Linked DNA regions of Paraglaciecola sp. L3A3. The protein of the gene in region 1 binds, or shares a complex with, the protein of each later gene. Links are inferred from orthologs where the notes say so. Each region holds a gene or a part of one and is shown on either strand. Other genes may lie near its edges.

The links. Proteins that work in one complex are often made in the same cells at the same time.
Region 2: the proteins of sbcB (region 1) and ssb are in contact, whole or in part, in a crystal structure (PDB 3C94), measured with the Escherichia coli proteins. The link is inferred for Paraglaciecola sp. L3A3 from one-to-one orthologs.

The regions. Positions count from the first base shown.
Region 1 is NZ_CP047023.1:2,334,139-2,342,883, reverse strand. What follows is about bases 2,941-5,877. They hold sbcB (exodeoxyribonuclease I), read left to right. Parts: upstream 2,941-3,657; coding sequence 3,658-5,097; downstream 5,098-5,877. Other genes in these bases: GQR87_RS09795 (DUF342 domain-containing protein), read left to right, coding at 5,212-5,877; GQR87_RS09805 (3-dehydroquinate synthase), read right to left, coding at 2,941-3,124. Also shown: GQR87_RS09820 (TatD family hydrolase), read right to left, coding at 1-263; GQR87_RS09815 (EboA domain-containing protein), read right to left, coding at 306-1,073; GQR87_RS09810 (UbiA family prenyltransferase), read right to left, coding at 1,085-1,966; more of GQR87_RS09805, read right to left, coding at 1,970-2,940; more of GQR87_RS09795, read left to right, coding at 5,878-6,876; GQR87_RS09790 (NAD(P)-dependent oxidoreductase), read right to left, coding at 6,939-7,802; GQR87_RS09785 (glutathione peroxidase), read left to right, coding at 7,878-8,360; GQR87_RS09780 (methyltransferase), read right to left, coding at 8,357-8,745. UniProt on the Escherichia coli protein: Degrades single-stranded DNA (ssDNA) in a highly processive manner.
Region 2 is NZ_CP047023.1:4,948,513-4,955,916, forward strand. Bases 3,528-6,321 are described here. They hold ssb (single-stranded DNA-binding protein), read right to left. Parts: upstream 5,338-6,321; coding sequence 4,717-5,337; downstream 3,528-4,716. Other genes in these bases: GQR87_RS20585 (TonB-dependent receptor domain-containing protein), read right to left, coding at 3,528-4,336; GQR87_RS20595 (MFS transporter), read right to left, coding at 5,350-6,321. Also shown: GQR87_RS20575 (glucan biosynthesis protein G), read right to left, coding at 1-454; GQR87_RS20580 (PepSY domain-containing protein), read right to left, coding at 775-2,169; more of GQR87_RS20585, read right to left, coding at 2,225-3,527; more of GQR87_RS20595, read right to left, coding at 6,322-6,690; excinuclease ABC subunit UvrA, read left to right, coding at 6,891-7,404. UniProt on the Escherichia coli protein: Plays an important role in DNA replication, recombination and repair. Binds to ssDNA and to an array of partner proteins to recruit them to their sites of action during DNA metabolism. Acts as a sliding platform that migrates on DNA via reptation.

The sequences.
Region 1 (8,745 bases):
GCTTCAGCTAGCTCTACATCATTTGATTCTTTTGGGTTTAAGCCCATAGTACAAAAATGCATGATGCCAAATTGTGACGCGCGAAAATGTTCCCAACCAATTAAGGTATCAAAATAATCAATAAATGATCCAACTTGAGTACGAGGTTGACCTAACCAAAAAGCAGGTTCGATTACACCAATAATACCGGCGGCGGCCATATTTTCGTAATCATCAGTGGTCCGTGCCAGCATATGAATATGTGGGTCAAAATATTTCATCATTATTATCCTTTATCCAACGTTCCACTGAATGTGTTCGTTGATTTATAATTCTTCATTTAAAAACGACAGAGACTGCTTAACAATTAAACTTTTAATCGCAGCGGCATGTTGGTTGTCTCTACTTGCAAAATGTTTAACATATTGCACAAAAATATTCTCATGTTCAGACGTAAGGTCTGAGTAACGAATAGCTAGCCAAATAGTGGCTGAAGGTACTCGTTCTGCTAAAGCTTGTTCAACCACATAAGAAAAACACATATTAGATAATTGAGCCGACAATCTTTTATTCAAGCCTAACAATGTATCAATATGTAAACCTAAAAATAAAGTTTTAAGTACCAATTGATTGAAATTTAAATCTTCAAAATGTTCACTAGCATAAGAATTATTCAAAGCAAGTGCAGTAAATTCATCTAAACTATTGCAGCGCCCTGCCCTTACAGCAATGGCAACCGCTTCTCCTTTTGAATCAATCAAATTAAGGCCTCGCAAAATAGCAGCCTTTTCACTGCTATCCCCGGCTTGATAATAACCTTTAACTACAGTACTGACACTTAGCTCATTATGACTGGTGAGTACCTGTAACAATAAAGCTATACGCAACAAATCACTTACTTCGGTAGTGGTCAACAAAATATTTTCAATCTGATTAATTGATTGAATTTTACGTTTAACCACCACAGAAATATCCAGTAGATCATTAATAGGATCGGTACTTAGCTGAAGACTACTCATGGCATTGTCAAACCAAAGCTGCTCATTTGCTGATAAATTGGCGGAAATAAGATCGGTAAGTTGGGTTAAATACATTTATTTATCAATCAAGTTATAGCGTTTAAGCGTTTATTTAAAATGCGGCAAGGAGGCAGCAAAGCGAGAATCACTAAAGCAAAGATATAATGCCCTGAAATTGCGACCAAAAGTGCATCTAATGGGATAACACCAATGACCATAAAAACAATCATTTTTTGAATATTCTCAGGACAAAAATGTTGTAACACTTGTTTTAATTTATTAAACATCAGAGCAAGCCATATTACCACTAATGCCAATGCAATCCATTTGTGGACACCAGCTAGATCAAATTCAAATTGAATTAAGTACAAACAAGACAACAAAACAATCACTAAAGCCAACGCACATAACCAAATTGCATTTTTGTTTTGAGCTGTAGTTTCTTGTTTGCTTAGATAGGTTAACCCTGTGATATAGGCAAAGATCGGTACAGCAATTAGATAACTCTTAGCTGATAAGGCAACAAAACTGGCACCCAACAACCAATTAATATAACGGCAAGATGCCATACAAAAAGAACCCAAAAGTCCTTCTTTTAACCAACCATTATAAACCAATATAGAGAGACATAGAGCAATACCCACATAACCAGATATACTGTTATGTAAGAAAGCCATAATTAAACCTAGTGCCATCAAACCAGTACCTAATAACCAAGCTTGTTTTATTGATATATCGCCACTGGGAATAGGTCTTGAAGGACGTTCGGCTAAATCTTCAGCATAATCAAAACAATCGTTTAAAGTCATACCAGCAAAATAAAAACAAACACTGGCGACCAATAAATATAAAACATTTATACTTAGATGCCCAGCAGACATGATCACAGACGCAGCTATGATGTTAGAAAGTGCTGTAAATCCTGCTGGTGCTCGAACTAATTTTAGATAATTGACTAATTTAGCCATCACCTAACAACTACCAATTGTCATTAATTGCTGCAAAGCTTGGCTCATAATTTTTTCATCTATTTCATTCACTTCAAATCCACTGCCAATATCACTTAACAAGGTGATACATAAGTTACCACCTAAGTGTTCCTTAAACTCAGCAAGTGCTTTGACAATGTTCAATTTTTCTAACACAGCATGATTAAGTACAAAACCAACATCTACTAACAAATTAATCACTTGGTCTTTTTTATCTACAGACAAGTGTCCTTTTAAAGAAGAATAAATAGTATCAAGAGCAATGCCAATAGCCACAGCTTCACCATGGCGTATTTCATTCGCCGTTAATTCTTCTAATTTATGGGCTGACCAATGACCAAAATCCAAAGGTCTAGCTGAACCTAACTCAAAGGGGTCACCAGAAGTAGCAATATGATCTAAATGTAATTGTGCACACTGGATAATCATATGTTGTGAGGCTTTTTCCTCAAATTCAGCTAAGGCAAAACGGCTTTGGTAAAGTTCAGCAAAAAAAGTAGGATCTTTAATTAACGCCACTTTTACCGCTTCAGCTATGCCTGCTCTTTTGTCCCTTGCGCTTAAGGTATTTAACAAATCAAAATCATTCACTACAGCAAAAGGTGGTGCAAAAGTGCCAACAAAGTTTTTACGCTTGTGATAATTCACTGCGTTTTTCACCCCAACACCAGCATCATTTTGTCCCAATACTGTAGACGGCATTCTGATTAAACGAATTCCACGATGAGCCGTTGCGGCAGCAAAACCGACAGCGTCGACTACCGCGCCGCCGCCAATAACTAGAATATAAGAATGACGATCTATTTGAAACTTTTCTACTGCATGATAAATATCGTCAATAACAGTTTCATCATTTTTACAATCTTCCCCAGCCGGTACAATCATACTCGGTAAGCTTTCAATATTATGATGTTCACAATATTGTTCAATCCTGACGGCTAAATCGGGATTAGCTTGATCAACACCTTCATCTAATATGGCTAATAACTTAGGTGACTCAGTTAAATTATCGATTAAATTTATTAGAGTATTGTCTTGAAGATCAAAACAATTGCGCGTAAACAAAACGGAATATTGATAATTTAAGGTGAATTCTTGCGTGATTACCTGCATAGATGAATTATTTTCTAATGACATGACTACTGACCTTTAAAACAGCTGCAAATGCATTATATCTTCACAGCAATAAGATATTTATTTGCCCAACAACTATATGTGTTCAATTAAGAGATTGGCTTTATTATTTTCAAATTAACTAGTAAACGATGCACAATCAGGTATGAAAAGGCTAAGTTAAAGATGAATTGAAACAAAAGGGACCAACAAAATCCTAGGTTACCAAATACTCTCATAATTCTTAATATTAACCAAAATAACGTAAGCTTAATACAAAAAATATTAATCATAATCGTTACAAAATGCGTTAAACCAGACTTTTTACAAATAAAATAATATGACAAAGGGACATTTTACGAATTATTACTCATTATCACTTTTATTTACATATGTCGTGTCGAAAATGAAGCTTCAGTTAATTAAGTAGACTTGAAAGTATTATCATTTCACCACAAAACTTTGTTATCTTACATAATCAAGAAAAAGAAAGAAAAAACCTGTTCAAATAATAACTACTACAGGTAAATTTTAAACCACCATATCAGAATAAACATATGACAAATAAAAATACTGCAAGCATCTTTTGGCACGATTACGAAACGTGGGGAGCAAACCCACAAAAAGATATGCCATGTCAATTTGCTGGTATTAGAACCGACCTAGAGCTAAACATCATAGATGAACCATTAATGATGTTTAGCCAAATTGCTAGCGATTGTTTGCCTAATCCATATGCCTGTTTAGTGACAGGTATTACCCCGCAGAAAACCTTGCGAGAGGGACTAATCGAACGAGATTTCATTGCTAAAATCCATCATGAATTCTCCAAAGAAAACACCTGTGTAGCGGGTTATAACAACATTCGTTTTGACGATGAAATTACTCGTTATACCTTGTATCGAAACTTTTACGACCCCTATGCTAGAGAATGGCAAAACGGTAATAGTCGTTGGGATATTATTGATTTGGCTAGAGCCTGTTATGCACTTCGACCAGAAGGTATTGAGTGGCCATTGAAAGAATCTGGTCAACCGAGCTTTAAGCTTGAGGATTTAACCAAGGCTAACAATGTCGAGCATCAAGATGCTCATGATGCGATGTCTGACGTTTATGCAACTATTGCTATCGCTAAACTCATCAAACAAGCCCAACCTAAATTATATGACTACATCTTTACTTTAAGAAACAAGAAAAAAGTACTTGAGTTAATCAACTGCGAGCAACTTACCCCTTTAGTACACGTCTCTTCTAAAATATCTTCTGAACATGGCTGTTGTACTTGGATCGTGCCTATTGGCTTTCATCCAACCAATAAAAATGCAGTAATTGTATTAAATTTAGCTCAAGATCCATCTCCTCTATTTAATCTGGATCCTGAACAAGTCAGAGATAAATTATACACACCAAGCAATATGTTGGAAGAAGGTGAAGAAAGGCTGCCAATTAAGTTGATTCATATTAATAAATGCCCAGTATTAGCGCCTGCGAAAACACTGACCACAGATAATGCTGAACGTTTAAACATTGATAGACAAGCTTGTTTAGATAATTTACAAAAGATAAAAAACAATCCCTCATTGTTAACCAAACTGCAAGAGGTATATACTGATAATCATGACCGAGAGCCTCTCGATGCTGATTATGCTTTATATACTGGAGGCTTTTTTTCATCAGCAGACAAGTATTTAATGCAACAAGTTGTTACAGCAAATTTACAAGAATTAACAGAACTAACCCTACCCTTTGAAGATGAACGCTTAAACACCTTATTATTTAGATATAGAGCAAGAAACTTTCCTCAGTGTTTAAATCAAACTGAAACAGAAAAGTGGCAAAGATATCGGCAATTCAAATTAACAGATGAATCATCAAATGCCAGTATAAAACTGACTGAATACCTTCAATTACTTGAGCAACTAAGTATTGAACACAAAAACAATCCAGAAAAATTAGAGCTACTCAAAACCCTTTACATATATGCCAATAACCTTTAATAATGTTGTAAAAGTGTGAACGGCTCATGCTTCTGTCAATTAAGCCGATGTTATAAGAACTGGCAAGTAAGTTCGTTCGCCCAATTGGTAAAAATATAAGATAAAGGCAATTAAATGCTTGGAATAAGTTTAAAAGTTGATTCTACAGATACCTATTTAGATATTGAAATTGAACCTGCAAATTTAGAATCTGTTATTGACGCAAAACTGCTTTTTAACATTATAAAAGACAGTGAATTTGCTGACTTTTTCGTATTCGATGAAAATGTTATAGATTTGATTAGTCACTACAAAAACGCTATAGCAAACAATGATAATTCCCTCATTTCACAAAGAATCGGTGAAAGACGTGATACAGAAATAAAATGTATTATTACGGCAGGTGAATTAACTGCAGAGTTAACCTTAATAGTTGGTTATGCTGGCAAAATCCCATCTGTCGATGAATTAATAACTATTCTAAATCAAGCTGGAGTAACCAGAGGTGTCAGTACCAAACGATTACAAAAATTAGTCGAACAACTAGACCATTCATCACCTGGCGATATTTTGTTTGATACCGTCGCTCAAGGCTTGCCTCCTAAAGCTGGTAGCTCATCCAAACTGCAACCTTTAGTACAAAATGCATTAGAACGAATATTGACTCCACAAGCTAAAGGTAATCAAAGAGTTGATATGCGCAATTTAGGTGCCGTAATTTGTGTAAAAAAAGGAGCCGAGTTATTACGTAGGCTACCACCTTCAGAAGGACGCCATGGATTTACCGTTACTGGAGCTCAAATCAAAGCAAAACCAGGAAAATGGCTCAAATTTAGACCAGGTGACGGTACTGTAATTAGTGACCATGATGAAAACTTGCTTATTGCTGATATCACAGGTATGCCTAAATTTAAGGCATCCAAAATGTGGGTTGATGATGTATTCATCTGTAAAGGCGTCAATGTAGGCACTGGCAATATAGAATATGATGGAGCGGTACTTGTTAATGGTGATGTCACTGAAAATATGAAAATAATCTCCACTGGAGATGTCACAATTAACGGTTTTGTTGAATCGGCATATATTCAGGCTGGGGGTGATATTATTATCACTGAAGGAGCTATGGGAAAGGTGAATGAAGCCATGACAGAATATAGCACTACCCTAGTAGCTCAAGGCAGCGTACACATTCAACATGGCCAAGGCTTAAACATTAAATGTAATGGTAATGTCTCTGTCGGTCGTCAATTAGCATACAGCCAAATTGAATCAAAAGGTAAAGTCACAGTAGGTGCTGCAGATAAGCCAAATGGTAATATTTTTTCTTGTAATGTAAAATGTTGTGGCCAATTTATAGCTGGCACTGTAGGCGCGGTTTCTGGTAGTAACTTGAGTATTGATTTTAGCGAAGGCTTTAATCGTTTATTAGAACGCAAAGATACTTTAGATGATTTATTAAAACAAATTTCACAAAATAACCACAGGCATATGGAAAGAATGAATATCATTAATTCCAAATTTGTTCCCAGAGATATGCAAAGCCGAGTTGATGAAGCTAATCAGTTATATCAAGGAGAAACCCAACTGTTAAATTGGTTACACCACAAAGCCAAAGAAATGCATCAGGCTAAAGAAAAATATCAAGCTAATATTCAAATGATTGCCAACAAAAAGGTATATCCTGGGGTGACAATTAAACTGAATAATAGAACTTGGCGAGCCGATAGAGAGTATGACCGCTCAAAAGTTTGTTTTGCAGACCATCAATGGCAGTTAGAACCACTGACCTCAAAAATGTAATAGCAAGTTGTTCGTCATTCGTCCACGAACAACTTGACTGCAGTGACAAAAAATAAATTGTTTTAAAGCCGAGTTAGTAAACTAGAAGTGTCCCAACGACCACCACCTTTGTTTTGCACATCGGCATAAAATTGATCAACTAATGCCGTTAAAGGTAAAATAGAACCATTATTTTTTGCTGCAGATAATGCAATATCTAAATCTTTACGCATCCAATCCACAGCAAAGCCGAAATCAAATTCACCCGCTAACATAGTCTTAGCTCGATTTTCCATCTGCCAAGATTGTGCAGCACCTTTTGAGATAACATCAACAACGGCTTCACAGTCTAATCCAGCATGTTGACCAAAGCTCAATGCTTCAGCTAATCCCTGAACTATGCCTGCAATACATATTTGATTCATCATCTTGGCCAATTGACCACTTCCTGTATCACCTAACAAACGACTAAACTTAGCATAACAAGACAACACACTTTCAACTCGCTCAAAATCGACCTTTTGGCCTCCTAGCATGACAGTTAATTGTCCATTTTCTGCGCCTGCTTGTCCCCCTGAAACTGGAGCATCTAAAAAACCCACATTAAATTGTTTGCAAGTGATAGCCATTTCACGGGCGACTTCAGCAGACGCTGTGGTGTGATCAATAATAATATTGCCCTCGGAGATACCAGCCAACACACCTGTTTCACCTAACATAACTGAACGGAGATCATTATCATTACCCACACAAATTAACACAATGTCAGCAAACTCTGCAGCGGCTTTAGGGCTCAACACGTATTCGGCTGAAAACTCCTTAGCCCAAGCTTGTGCTTTTGATATGGTCCTATTGTAGACCACCACTTGATGACCTGATTTAGCACAATGACCAGCCATGGGATACCCCATGACACCTAAACCAATAAATGCAATTTTATGTGACACAAAGACTCCTTAATATATTGATCCGTTTTCAGAAAATGACAGTATGTAAACCTGATTGAATAGCAGAGACATATCATGACAAACACCATATACCAGTTTGATGCGACTTTAAATAATGGTGAAACCATAAATTTTCAAGATTATAAAGACAAAGTGCTTTTAGTGGTCAATACCGCTAGTAAATGTGGCTTTACTCCACAATATGAAGGGCTACAAAAGTTGTACGCTGAATTTAAAGATCAAGGCTTTGCAGTATTGGGCTTTCCTTGCGATCAATTTGGTCATCAAGAACCTGGCAATGACTCGGATATACAAGAATTTTGTAGTCTAAACTTCAATGTGAATTTTCCATTGTTTAAAAAAATAAATGTAAATGGCGTTAACACAGCCCCTATTTACACATTTTTAAAGCAAGGAGCGCCTGGTATTCTCGGCAGTAAGAATATCAAATGGAATTTCACTAAATTTTTAATCAATAAAAACGGCCGAGTGGTGAAACGGTATGCATCGACCACTAAACCAGAAAAAATAGCAGCCGACATTCAAGCGCTACTTTAATCTTTCTGCGCAATAATTTGAAAATATTTACCTAACCACAAGTATGGTTGTTGCCAGCCATACTCTAGTTCTAATTTTTTAAGCTGTTGATAATGCTTTTCTTGTTTGTCTAAATCTCGTAAATAATCATGAAAACAACGAATGCCAGCTTGATGTTTTATGGTTAAAGGTAAAGCCTCAAACTCAGCCAACACATGACTCGGTCGTAATGGATTATTAGGTGTCAATCGCACCCGGTTCTTAACCTTCATACCCTGCTCTACATAATCAAAGTTTCCGTAACACATGTTGCCAAACAACTGAGCGTCACGGTTAAAAAAGCTCAGAGATAAATATCCATTTGGCTTGACCATACTTGCTAATTTGACTAGCACTTGTTGTGGGT
Region 2 (7,404 bases), 2.6 Mb from region 1 along the record:
AATAGCCTTGCGCATCAGTGTTTTTTAATGCTTCTTGTTCTGAATCGTAATTGAAAATTTTAGTGGTATAAAATATCTGTCTAGAAACACCCCCTACCACTAGGTTTAACTTCACCGGAGTTTTAAATAAAAAGCCTGGATGTAATGGGTTAACGCGAAAGTTTCTGTCTTCTTTTGACCAAATAGTCGCCCCTCGCTCAAGCTGTATCTTTTTATAGTCATCGTAGCCCATTTGACTCAGCGGGTTATCTGCAGGTATTTGTTTGATCTTATATTCGCGAGTAGCTAATTCTTTCGCCTTAGACTCCAACCATTCTCTACTGAATGCATGGGTTAATCTGTCTTTGCTGTTTGTTTTGTTATCCACTGTTACGCGTTGCTGTGCCTTGGAAGAGGGTTGAAACGGTATGACACTAACACCCAACACTAATGCAAAGATGTAATACTTGTACAAAATGAGACTCCTTGATAATTATTTATATTCATCCCCCTGTTTAATAGGCATAAAGCTAAAGCAAAATTGTTTAGACAGACAGTTTGAGTTCAGGAGGCGTTTGCTTACAAACAGCTAAATGCAGGTATTAGGCCATGTAGAAATAACTTTAAATTTAAGGCTCATGACATAACAAATTTTTGTGGCTTTTTTAGTGCAAAAAACTAACTATGAGTTATCCAGTTAGATAAGTTAAGCCGCGCATTGAACGTGGCTTTTTTATTCAGTAAACCTTTATTAACGTCTTTGAATAAGATAGAAAATAGCAATTTGCACTAAGGCTATTTAAGCCATTTTTGCCAAGAATTGATACGTGAAAGCACTAACCAATCTACTAAGATCATGGCCGCTAATACCAATGCAGATAAAGGAAAACACAAAGCCATCAATAACATCAAGGCAATTACCAGTTTACTGGCGCTAGGTTGAGCAGCAGGGGCTGCCAGTCTCTTTGACTTTTTAGGGCGGCGTTTCCACCAGCTAAAAATTCCACTAAATAAAATACCAATCACCATCAGCACTAATACAATATTTAACCACCAATTCCACCAGCCAAGATCCCCTTGATGAAATGGGACAAAAGTCGCCATGGCTTGACCTAGTTTAGGGTAATCGGCAAAGGGTAAGTCAGCTAATACTTCACCGCTGAAGCGATCTAGGTGAACTGTGCGTTCAGCCAATGGATTAGTAATATCACCGGCAATAGTGGTAGCTGATATGGTCCACACCGCGGTTTCGGATTGGGGTAAATGTACTCTAAAATTATCAAACCCCAGTTGTTTGGCTTTTGCTATGGTTGAATTTAGATCTAATTCGCCTGTCTCTTTTACAGCAGTATGTTGGTGATGTTTTTCTGCCGACATTGGCATATGGGTATGTTCCATCGCCCAAGGCACTTGATGCTCTCCAGTTTGATTCATAGTTTGATGGGTATCTTCAGCCTTTGGCGCAGTAAAGCTGGTACCGGGTAATGAGCCCCAAGGTTGTACTAACTGTCCGCCCCAAAAGTTGGTCCAAGCTAAACCCGACAGTAAAAAGAGCAACAAGGGTAACCCTACCACTAAGCCCATCATTCTATGCAGACGACGCCAAGACTCTTGCCGTGCCTTTAACACTCGCCATCTGGCCTTAGGCCAAGCCATATAAAACCCGCTGATGATCATTAATACCGCTAAACCCGCAGCAATCTCAATTAAAGCATCGCCCAAATCACCTAAAAATAGCGAGCCATGGAAAGTTTTAATTTGAGCATATAAAGATTGAGCGGGATCGACACTGCCTAATACTTCACCATTGTTAGGATTGACAAACACAGTAGTGCTCGGCTGGCCGTGACCACCATGAGCGCTATGGGAGCCTGCCACTACCGAAAACCTAGCCGACTCTGTAACCTTTTTGGGGGCAATGTATAACTTCACCTTGCCATCAGGGTTTAAGGTTTGCACTTTAGCTAACATTTTTGAGGGAGAAACTGTTTGGCCTTGCTGCGTTATTTGTTGCGTGATTGGTGATGAGACCTCGAATAAATCCCTATCTAACCATGGTTCAATTGGTTTAGTAATAAGCATCAATAAACCACTGACAGACAACAAGAATAAAAAGGGTAGAACAAACAAACCAGCAAAAAAATGCCACCTATGTACGGCATGATGGAATTTTTCACTTTTAAACGACATTTTAGTTTTCACCTACATTTTCTCACTTTTGTTTGCTTGGTTTTTATGGTCATTTTTACAAGCTTATTTTTAAACCTAGATAGACAGATCGTGGCTCACCCGCATTTAAAATTGCGGCATCGGCAGCAGCAATGTCGCGCACACTATGGCTAGACACATACTTTTTATCAGTTAGGTTGCGTATCTCTGCATAAGCTTCCCAGCCCTCTCCAGACAAGCCAGTTCGTAAACCTAACAAGGCATATGAGTCTATTGTGTAGCTATTACTAAAATCGGCGTAACGTTCATCCACTAGGTCAAAAGTGGGCCCTAGATAAAAACCATTACTGTTGCAATAAATAATTTCGCCCTTAACCACATAAGCAGGAGCGGCGGGTAGGTCGTTATTGCCGTATGTCACATCGCCATCAAATGAAAACTCATTCACCGTGACACTGACTAACGGCTCTAAGGTGTGTACTGCGCCTTCGCCTAAAGTAAAGCTAGCACCGACTAAAGCTTCGATACCTGCATGAATAGTGCTATCTACATTGGTAGACAGGCTAGTTCCAGGGGCAGTAGGATCGTCCATAGACAGAATTTCATCACTCAACTTGGCATAATAAAAAGCCAGATCCCAACGCCACAAGTTATCGCCTTGTAGTTGTTGTTGCCCTCTGGTGCCAACTTCTAACACTGTGCCAGACATAGCATCAAGGGTAGAATTATCGGCTCTAACATCGTCTTCTAACTCAAAATTAGTCGGCGCTTCGTACAAGCGGCTGATATTGGCAAACAATTGGCTATCTGCGCTTTGTTGGTAAATCACTCCCGCTCTTGGATTGATACTATCGTAATCAGCACTTGGGTTACGTAAACTATCATCAGCGACCTCAGTACTGCGCACATCACGCCCAGCAGACACAGATTGCAGGCCATACATAAGTTGCCATTTGTCTGCAACTTGCCAGCGATCAAACACAAATAATTCCAAACTATCAGCGTCATTATCCACTAACGTTGTTAGGCCATTACGTTGCCCGCCATCGTTACGATAATTACCGCCTTTGACCGCCGTCTGAGCGTAATTCATACCTAGCAATAAGTTGTGATCACCAGCCTGTAAATTATATCGCAAAGAGCTACCCAAAGAGGTTTGGTCGGTATTGATTAGCAAGCTAAATACTTCTGTTGGCGCTTCTGGGCCTGGGCCATCAAAATCCACCAATACCTTGTCAACTATTGGGTGATAAAGGGTTTGATCTTCATACGACAAACCAAAAGTTAAACTACTTTTATCATCAATTTTCCAACTGGTTTTACTGGCCAATCGGGCGGTTTCTACATTCACCTGAAAATGCCCTGTTATCGCTTTAGGATCTGCCTGATAAGGGTCTTCAGCAAACTGCTCGGCACTTAAAGCCCCCGGCAGTTCTTGATCGTTATTAATATAGGTTAGGTAAAGGCGAGTTTGTACATTATCACTTAGCTGTAATCCTGCATTTGCATATACACCTTGGCGATCTTGCTTATTATGCTGACGATAACCGTGCCACTGCTTGCTTTCGAGAGTCAGCAAACCATCAAAATCGCCCGCTACCACTCCGGCACTTAATCGACCTTGCAGTTGACCATGACTACCGCCATTCACAAATAACTCCACATTTTCTAAATCGCGCGCGGTGGGGGTAACAAAATCAATCGCTCCACCTAGAGTACTGGCACCATACGTAAGCGCATTAGCCCCTCTGGCGATGGTGGCAAAACTGGCACTCAAAGGATCAATCATACGATTGTGATTATTGCCATCGGCAGCGGTCACTGGCAGGCCATCTTGCAACAACTTGATACCATTCATATCATAATTAGTAGCATCTAAATTAGAGCCACGACTGGAAAAAAACATCCCATCAGAGCCATTGGTACTAGTGGCCCACACTCCCGGCACATAACGCAACATATCGGCTAAATTCGCGATATTTCTTGCATACAGCTCAGCACTATCAACAATAGTCACCCCGCCTGGGGTTAATAACCTTTCGGTCTCAATATCTAATTTAGTTTGTTCACCTTGAACTACTATGGTTTCAACGGTTTCAACTGGCTCTTGAGTAGTTTGTGCATTTGCGAAGGTAATAAAGGGAAGAGTAAAACAAATAGCAAGCCGACTGCGCTTGAATGGAAGCATAAAGTGTCCTTTCTTATTATGATATGAAACAGAAAACTGGGAAAACTTTAACCTAGAATTAACAAAGGGGGAATGTGGCAAATTGTCGCAGTAGACTGGTGAGAATGATTGATACTGAGTTTTTAAATGTGATAATAATTTTTGGGTAAGGACTAAAAATATATTTTCAACAACCGAAAAAAATTATTTTAAAGCAGCCACTTATTGGTTTTTATTATTATAAAGGCGGCCATCACAACAGAGGCCAAAGTTACTTTAAGTTGGCAAAAAACACTTTCCTTTAAACCCTACATATTTATGACAAAAAGTAGATACCATGCCACCAAATAAAAAAGCCGCTTAATAGCGGCTTTTAATAACATTTCTATTTTTGTCTTGAATTAAAACGGAATATCGTCATCAAAATCAAAATCAGGTTCGGCCATAGGTGCGGCTGGTTTGCCCTGCTGTTGACCTTGTGGTGCTTGTTGGTAACCTTGATTTTGTTGCGGAGCTTGTTGAGCAGGAGGCTGCTGATATTGCTGTTGCGGCGGCGGAGCCTGCTGATAACCTTGGTTCTGTTGTGGTGCTTGTTGGTAACCTTGATTCTGTTGCGGAGCTTGCGCTGGACGTTGTTGTCCTTGGAACCCACCTTCAGATTGATTGTTTCCACCTTTGCCACCCAACATTTGCATAACACCATTAAAGGGGTCTAAAACGATTTCTGTGGTGTACTGATCTTGGCCTTCTTTGTTCTGCCATTTCCGCGTTTGCAACTTGCCTTCGACATACACTTGGCTGCCTTTACGTAAATATTCGCCAGCAATTTCAGCTAACTTGCCAAACATAGATACGCGATGCCATTCAGTTTTTTCTTGAATTTGACCGCTTTGATCTTTCCAGCTTTCAGATGTGGCCAAGGTTAGATTGGCCACCGCTTTACCATTTGGCGTATAACGTACCTCAGGATCTTTACCTAAGTTACCGACCAAAATTACTTTATTAACACCTTTACTCGCCATTTTATTTCCTCACTATTCTTGTAAACCCAGTACACGTCGTGCTTGTTGCATATCGAAGTGTTTGCCATCTGCTTTTAGATAAATAACCTGCTCATCTGAAACAACGGTTACATCCACTACACCTTCCAATTCTGAAAGTTGCTGCAGTGCCAAATCTGGTGTCTGATTAATTGTCTTAAGTGTATATCTTTTTAAACGATTCGTCGCAGAAATTCCTTGGATCAATAACAACCAAATGATGCATAACCCAGAGGCCAATACAAACACCCATTGGTTGCCTACATATTGTGAAATGCTACCTGAAAGCAGTCCTCCTATGAATGCACCAAAGAATTGAAAACTAGCATAAATGCCCATAGCAGAGCCTTTTTTACCCGCTGGCGCGATACTTGACACCATAGCCGGGAAATTGGCTTCTAAATAATTAAAACAGGTAAAAAACAGGCTGATAATAATTAATAAATAAACAATGGATGAGTGGTCGATTGCCATTACTGCAAACACTAACGCCAACCCCGCCACACTCAATAACATCACCACTTTTTGTTGTTTTTTAGCCAGTGACATCAAGGCCACTAAACCAATAATTGAGGCAAATAGTACAATTGAATAAGCTTTCCAATGAGTAGACAGAGGCCAGGCTAAATCAATTAAAAATACGGGAATTTGTACAAATAATAAAGTAATCAACATGTGTAATAACATCACGCTGATATTTAGTCGTAATAATTGCGGATGAGAAAATAAAATCTTTAAGTCTCGCACGATAGGTAAGGTGTCACCTCTAGGGGCGATGTTTTTGCCGTTGGGCACAACAAATACCACCAGCAGAATACATAATAGCGCTAAGGTACCAGTAGCGAAGAAAATACCACTTAAGCCATATTTACCCACTACTAGCGGGCCCAGTAATAAAGCTAAGTAAAAAGAAAAACCGATAGAAATACCGATAATAGCCATAACTTTAGGTCTTTGTTCTTCTCGGGTTAGGTCACCGGCTAAGGCCATAATGGCTCCGGCAATAGCACCCGCCCCTTGTAAGAATCGGCCAATCACTACCCATTGCATACTTTCAGCATTGGCTGCCACTAAACTTCCCACGGCAAATATTAATAAACCACCAGCAATAACTGGCTTACGACCTATTTTGTCTGACAGCACCCCCATAGGGATTTGCAAAACAGCTTGAGTTAAACCATAACCACCAATAGCTAAGCCCACCAAAAATGCGGAATAATCAGGATAATGCTGTGCACTAATAGCTAATACAGGCATGATCATAAACAAGCCAAGCATGCGTAATACGTAGATAAACGCCAGTGAAAAGGCTGTGCGGAGTTCGGTAGAATTCAAGGTTAGGTCAGTTTTTTAAAGGTCGTTAAATAACAATACTAAAAATGGCCGAGAACCTTAGCATATTTTGCATTTTTCAGGAATATTAATCAGCAAAGAATTAACTTTTAGTTAAGAATTCAAAAGATAATGCCGCTTACCGTAGTGCTAATTTTAAGAGTATGTAATACTTCTTCTTTTGCGCTGATACAGATCTAATAATGGCAAATATTGAAGTACGCGGGGCCCGCACCCACAATCTTAAGAACATCAGTCTAGACATTCCTAGAGATAAGCTCACCGTTATTACTGGGCTATCTGGCTCAGGCAAATCCTCTCTCGCCTTCGATACCTTGTATGCAGAAGGGCAAAGACGTTATGTTGAGTCTCTTTCAGCCTACGCTAGGCAGTTTTTGTCTATGATGGAAAAGCCAGATGTGGATCACATTGGCGGTCTTTCTCCGGCCATTTCTATTGAACAAAAATCAACATCCCATAACCCACGCTCTACTGTGGGCACTATCACCGAAATTTATGATTATTTGCGTTTGTTATATGCGCGAGTAGGTGAACCTCGTTGTCCTGATCACAACGTACCGCTAGATGCACAGACTATCAGTCAAATGGTTGACAGAGTCATGACTATGCCTGCTGACAATAAATTAATGTTGTTAGCCCCTGTGGTGCAAGATCGTAAAGGTGAACATTTAAAAACCTTAGAAAACCTATCGGCCC